DNA from 3 places in the Chryseobacterium sp. G0201 genome. Region 2 is predicted to be linked to each of the others. Evidence: riboswitches for the same ligand, from Rfam matches in the RefSeq annotation. Region 2 holds a riboswitch; each other region holds the start of a gene.
What was found. A riboswitch is a leader RNA that binds a small molecule or an ion and turns the genes downstream of it on or off. The one in region 2 is predicted to bind S-adenosylmethionine.
Positions count from the first base shown of each region.

Region 1: it holds a riboswitch for S-adenosylmethionine, as region 2 does, so the genes downstream of both, EG348_RS08590 (SusC/RagA family TonB-linked outer membrane protein) here and EG348_RS09250 (alpha/beta fold hydrolase) in region 2, are expected to answer to the same signal.
Region 3: it holds a riboswitch for S-adenosylmethionine, as region 2 does, so the genes downstream of both, EG348_RS05750 (TonB-dependent receptor plug domain-containing protein) here and EG348_RS09250 (alpha/beta fold hydrolase) in region 2, are expected to answer to the same signal.

Region 1 covers NZ_CP033917.1:1,909,349-1,911,622, forward strand. Annotated here, with positions in the region: gene pckA (phosphoenolpyruvate carboxykinase (ATP)) at 1-2, shown strand, start outside; gene EG348_RS08585 (type II 3-dehydroquinate dehydratase) at 173-580, opposite strand; SAM riboswitch class I at 823-919, shown strand; gene EG348_RS08590 (SusC/RagA family TonB-linked outer membrane protein) at 1,003-2,274, shown strand, end outside.
Region 2 covers NZ_CP033917.1:2,045,886-2,048,159, reverse strand. Annotated here, with positions in the region: gene EG348_RS09250 (alpha/beta fold hydrolase) at 1-886, opposite strand, end outside; SAM riboswitch class I at 952-1,059, opposite strand; gene EG348_RS09245 (MGH1-like glycoside hydrolase domain-containing protein) at 1,247-2,274, shown strand, end outside.
Region 3 covers NZ_CP033917.1:1,302,450-1,304,723, forward strand. Annotated here, with positions in the region: gene EG348_RS05750 (TonB-dependent receptor plug domain-containing protein) at 1-1,374, opposite strand, end outside; SAM riboswitch class I at 1,471-1,577, opposite strand; gene EG348_RS05755 (alpha-amylase family glycosyl hydrolase) at 1,708-2,274, opposite strand, start outside.

The DNA of each region.
Region 1 (2,274 bases), 140 kb from region 2:
AAAAATAGAAATCCTCATCAATGCGATGAGGATTTTTTTTGTATATATATTTAGATGCTTCGACTCCGCTCAGCATGATATTCCTAATACTAATCGTTTTATTACAACATACTTTATTAGCGATGTCATGCTGAGCGGAGTCGAAGCATCTCTTATTTTGAATTTTAATAAATTATTTAAAACTCAAAATCGCCAATCTATATCCATCCATTCCAAAACCGGACAAAACCGCATCAGTATTTGCAGCCGTCACAGACTTCTGGCGAAATTCTTCTCTTTTATAAATATTACTAATGTGAACTTCCACTTTTTGCTTCTGAATATTCTTTAAACAATCAGCAATCGCGTAAGAATAATGCGTAAAAGCTCCCGGATTGATCACCAGCGCATCAAAATCATCTTCCTGAAGTCTGTTAATCAACTCACCTTCAATGTTTGATTGGTAATATTGTATTTCATGAGAAGAAAATTCAGACTTTACATTTTCCAAATAATCTTCCATAGAAACTGTTCCGTATATTTCTGGTTCTCTTGTACCTAAAAGATTCAAATTAGGACCATTGACAATTAAAATTTTCATTCTATAAAATTAAAAACTTTTTTCAATTAAGACTGAAATTTTTCATTTTTAGTGAAAATCCACTTTTACATTATTTTTAATGATATTTCTCATATTTGAAAATTTAACATTTTGTATAACTGTCTATTTTAGTGATTTTTAAGTTTAAATTAACTTAATTTTCATAAAATTATAATTAAAAAACTTAAAGTCTACTTGTTTTGTAGACTAATTGTTTTTAGATTTGCAGTCATATTTCGATCGGCTTATAAAGAAAGATGGAGGGAACTGACCCTATGAAATCTTAACAACCTGCAGAAAGCAAGGTGTTACATTCAGCCTTTAAAGGAACAATAAGCATTTGGTTAATCGTATTTATCGATGCCCTTTGCTAACTTTTCTGCAAAGGGTTAATTTTTAATATTTGATAAATAAAATTGATTATGATTAGCAAAAAATTAATTAATTCTAAAATTTGGATTCCGCCAGTTGCTGTGTTTTTCTTAGGAATTGCAAGTGTACATGGGCAGGACACAAAAAAAGATACTCTTCGCGAAAAAGAAATAGATGAAGTAGTCGTGGTAGCTTACGGAAAAGCTAAAAAAACAAGTTATACAGGTTCGGTAGCAACGATTTCGAGTGAAAAGATCAATAACAGGCCAGTTACCAATATTACAAAAGCTTTGGAAGGACAAGTTCCGGGGCTTCAGGCAGTAAGTTCCTCAGGACAGCCAGGTTCAACAGCTTCGATCAGAATTCGTGGAATTGGTTCAGTGAGCGCTTCAAGCAATCCGTTGTTTGTCGTTGACGGAATTCCTTTTGACGGAAATATCAATTCCATCAGCCCAAACGATATAGAATCGATCAGTGTTTTGAAAGATGCAACGGCTAGTTCATTATACGGTTCAAGAGGAGCTAATGGAATTATTATCATCACAACAAAATCAGGTAAAAAAGGAGAGGCTCGAGTGAATTTTAATATCAGTCAGGGTTTTTCAAGCAGAGCAGTAAAAGATTATGAGCAGGTAAGCACCGATCAATATTACGAATTGTATTGGGAAGCATTGAGAAATGGTTATAAATCAAGTCAAGTTTCTTCTCAGCAGGCTGCGCAGATGGCAACTGATAATTTGGTGAATGCTTTGGGAATTAATCCTTATGGAGCAGGTTACCCAAGCCCTGTAGGAACAGACGGGAAACTTTTAACAGGTGCAACAACTTTATGGAATGACAACTGGAAAGATATTTTGCAAAGAACAGCTTCAAGAAATCAGGTTGACTTAGATTTCAGTGGAGGAAATGAAAAGAGTAATTATTTTTTCTCTTTAGGATATTTGGATGATAAAGGAATTGCGATAGAATCTGGTTTTAAAAAATACAGTGCAAGATTAAAAATCAATTCTGAAGTTAAAAAATGGTTGAATGTCGGAGCGAATTTAGCCTACACGAACAGTCTTCAGGAGGCACCGCCTTCGTCAGATTCAAGAACAGATAACGTGATCAATGCGGCGAGAGTGATTCCGTCTTTTTATCCTTATTATGAAAGAAATGCTGACGGAAGTTATAAATTGGATTCCAACGGAAATTACATTTATGATTTCGGGAAATACAGACCAACAAGCGCTTTGCAGAATGAAAATGCAGCCGCTACGTTGCCTTTAGATAAAAATGAAAACAGAGAAGATAACTTTTCAGGAAAAGGTTTTGCAGAATTT
Region 2 (2,274 bases):
CGTCGTGCCCATGAATTGATTTGATCTCGTGATAGAAAATATTTTCCTTTTTTTCTTTAAGCTTTTCAAAACACATTCGGATTTCGGAAGCAGGAAAGAATAAGTCTGTATCAACGGAGATCATGTGCATTCGCGCCTGGATTTTCTCCAATTGAATTTCTTCTGCGTTAATGTTCATTAATAGATGATTCATCAGTTTATAAGATTTTAAACTAAATCTTTCGTTTAATGAATTTCCGTGATAAACAAGCCAATCTTCCGATTCTAAAAGCTGTTTTTCCTGATTATATTTGTTTTGAAATCTATCGTTTAAAGATTGAGGTGTTCTGTAACACAACATCGCATGAATTCTGGCTTTTTGCAGTGGTTTATCATTTCCATTTAATAAAAATTTCTGAACCAGACATTGTGCATGAAGCCAATCGTGCGTTTTGTAATCGCAGGCAATTGGGATGAAGATCTCGGCAAGATTTGGATTTTTTGTCAACATTTCCCAGCCGATTCCACCTCCTAGAGAACCTCCAATAATGGCGTACAAGTTTTTTATATTAAGTTTTTCAAGGCCTTTTAAAAAGATATTGGCAATATCTGAAGGCGTGAAATCTTCATATTCATCAATTAAAAAATTATCATAACCGTTTCCGGGAATATTGAAACACAGAACTGTATATTTGTTTGTATCGATAACCTGATTTTCACCAATTAATTTTTTCCACCATCCTTTTTCTCCTGAAACATCTGAATTTCCGGTTAAGGCATGATTAACTAAAATGATCGGTGCTGAAAACAGGTCTTTCCCGAAAAGCTGATAGCTCAACGGGATATTGTATTCCTTTTTGGAATTCGTTTGATACGAAAGATTAATATAGTTTAGTTCTGTTTTCAATTCTATTATACTTTTTGATAATACAATTTGAAAATGCCATTAGAAATGGCTGAAAGAACTTCAGTAAGTTATCTGTCCAAATAAATTTTGGTAGAACGTAGCACCTTCTTCGCTTGCGCAAAGGGTTGCTAAGGTTTCACAGGGTCTAATCCCTCAACCTTTCTTGATAACATTTTCAATATGTGAATGATCGAATGCTGCAAAGATAGAAATTTTCTTTTAAATATTTATAAAAATTTAATTTAATCTCGAAAAGCCTTTAAACAAAAGAGTTCCAAGGACATGTTAAGTATTCTTCAAATTCAAAATGTTGGAATTATTTTTCAAAAAACTTACCTTCGTAATGAAAAGTGATGAAATATGAGTGTTGAAAAACAAAGATTACAAGATAAAGACTGGAAAAACTGGGGACCTTATGTAAGTAACCGACAATGGGGAAATGTGCGTGAAGACTACAGTCCGGACGGCAATGCGTGGGGATCTACAAGTCATGACAAAGCCGAAAGCTATGCTTACAGATGGGCAGAAGAAGGCATCGCAGGAATCTCTGATCCGAAGCAGCTTTTATGTTTTGCGCTTTCTTTCTGGAACAAAAAAGATAAGATGGTAAAAGAGCGATTTTTCGGGTTGAGCAATCATCAGGGAAATCATGGTGAAGATATTAAAGAAATCTTTTATTATTTAGACAACACCCCTACTCACAGTTACATGAAGATGGTATATAAATATCCCATCAACGAGTTTCCTTATGATCAATTAATTTCCGAAAATGGGAGACGAAGCAAAAAAGAACCTGAATACGAGATTTTTGATACCGGAATCTTTAATAACAATGAATATTTTGATATTTTCATTGAATATTGTAAAGCTGAACATAATGATATTTTAGTAAGGGTAACGGTAGCCAACAGAAGTCAGAATGATGCGCCTATATTGGTTGCTCCGACCGTCTGGTTCAGAAACAACTGGAAATGGGGCTACAATACTTACAAAGGTCAGCTAAATGCTTCTTCGGAAAGCTGTATCGATATTAATCATGACAGTATTTCTATTAAAAAATTCTATTCCAGAAAGAGTAATTCAAATAGCGTTTTTTGTGAAAATGAGACGAATTGTCCCAAATTATACGGAACACTTTATTCCGGAAACACCTATTTTAAAGACGGAATTAATGATCATATCATTTATGGAAGTAATACTGTAAATCCAGAAAAAAGAGGTACAAAAGCTTCTTTTTTAATTGATGAAATGATTGGAGCCGGAGAATCAAAAACTTTTGATTTCAGACTTTCTCCGAATGAAACTGATGAACCATTTAATCAATTTGATGAAATTTTTAGAACAAGAATTTCCGAAGCTGATGAATATTATCATGAAATTCAGCATGA
Region 3 (2,274 bases), 740 kb from region 2:
GCCCATAAAAGACTGTGATCCACCATTTCCAATAACTGTAGATCCGGGCGTTGCAATATTTCCATTGATATCATATCTCGCATAAGATGCTTCATCTCCAGCCTTGATTTGATATTCCTCAAACCTAAATTCTCCTCCGAAAGCAATATTGAAATTATTTAAATTCTTAGAAACATCAAGATTTATGGTGTTTTGGAGAAAGCTGTGGGCTCCCGCATAGAAACTTGTCGGAGATTTCGCGCCTAAAGAAGCATTATTGGTATTGTCAACGTTATAATTAAATGTATTGCTTCCGAAAGTATTGCTCAGGTCGAAAAACCAATCGTTGAGATTATATTTCGTTCCGACAGCGTAAGAAAGATCGTACACTTGAGATTTTAAATTAGCCTGAAAGCCATTTGGATAAATTGAAGAAACGATATTATCTTTCTCACTTGGAAGTCTTCTGAAACCAAATCCCACACCTTCTTTTAAGCTGAAGCCTCCAAAAGTATAGAGCTTAAAATGATCATTAAAAGGATATTCTGCATTGAAAAACAACTGACCCTGTTTTATCTGAGCATCACCGATCTGGAAATTGAAATCGTCTCGGGTTAAGCCTCTTTGTCTGATAATTTCGTCGTCAGAAGCTCTTGCTCCATCAGGATCATCAGCAAATTCATAGGCAAAATTATCTCCGAAAATATCTAAATCGTGATTCTGCGTTCTCGTTGTTTTTCCTCTCTGACTTAATTGTAATGATAAGTTGATGTAACTTTTATCTTTTCCTAAAGAAGTTCCGTAATTAACTGCTCCCTGATACGTTTCGCCATCATTTCTCCCTGATAATCCATAGTTTAAACTTGCCGAAGCGCCAATATCTTTTTTAAGAATAATATTAATAACTCCTGCAATGGCATCAGAACCGTATTGAGCAGCGGCTCCGTCTCTTAGGACTTCAATTCTGTCTATTGCAATCACCGGAATTGTGCTTAAATCTGTCCCAACAGAACCGTTTCCTACTGTATTTTGATAATTAACCAGAGATGTTGTATGTCTTCTTTTTCCATTCACCAAAACCAAAACCTGGTCAGGTCCCATTCCTCTTAAAGTCATAGGATCAATATGTTCAGTTCCGTCAGACGCAGATTGTCTCACCGCATTAAAAGACGGAATTACATAGTTTAAAAGATCCTGAACCGTCGTTTGAGGTGCCGATTTTTGTATTTTTTCAATATTGATAACATCTACCGGAACAGGAGTTTCTAGTTTTGTTCTTTTAGCATTTCGGTTTCCGACAATAATGACGTCTTCAATTTGTTTTTCTTTTTCAAGTTCCTGAGCCGATACGAAAACCGCTCCAAGCAATAATACTGATATGCTTAGTTTCTTCATCTTTTGTTTTTTGCAAAATTAATAATAAACCCTGACGGACAAAAATCCGCCAACAAAGATTGTCAAGAAATGGAATGAATATTTAGAATATTGCTTCACTTATCTACCCTCAATCGGGTTGGAATTAGCACCATTACACGCTGGAATTGTGTCGGTTGCTAAGGTTTCACAGGGCCAAATCCCTCCACCTTTCTTGATAAATCTACTGCAAAGGTAGATTAATAATTTAAAACTGCAAAAATTTGTGAATTTCGAAGTGTTAAAATGTGAATTATACCGTAAATAAAAAGAGAGATAATTTTCATTACCTCTCTCTCTTTATTTAAAATATATTTATTTAATAATCATCTTCTGGATAGCAACTCCGGTTTCTGATTTTAAATGAACCAGATACATTCCGGCAGAATAATTGGCTTTTAATTCATAAGTTCCATTTTCATTTTTTAATTTAAATGAATCCATTTTTTTGCCACTCATGTCATAGATTGCAATTTCGCCGTTTTTAGCTTTATGATAAATTAGTTTCGCCAAACCATTTTTCACAGGATTGTCTGCGATTTGAAGCGATAATTTATTTTCTGCATTTACGTCAACTGTAGATAAAGTTCCGGTATAATTTCCGAAAATTCTAAATTCTCCCGGCTGAAGATTGATCGGAGCTGTTGTAGAAGTGATATTTGAAATCGTATTATCCATTAAATTTTTCCATTGTCCTGTGTATGGAAAATATGGTACCACATCTTTTGCAGAGGTATCGTAATTGGCTATAACTACAACATTCTGAACAGTACTCGCCGCGTTATCGTATACATAAATTCTTGTAATTAATCCATTCGGATCATTGGTAAGATTGTTTGATTCTACAGAATATGTTTTTGATTTGAAAACCGGATACAAACT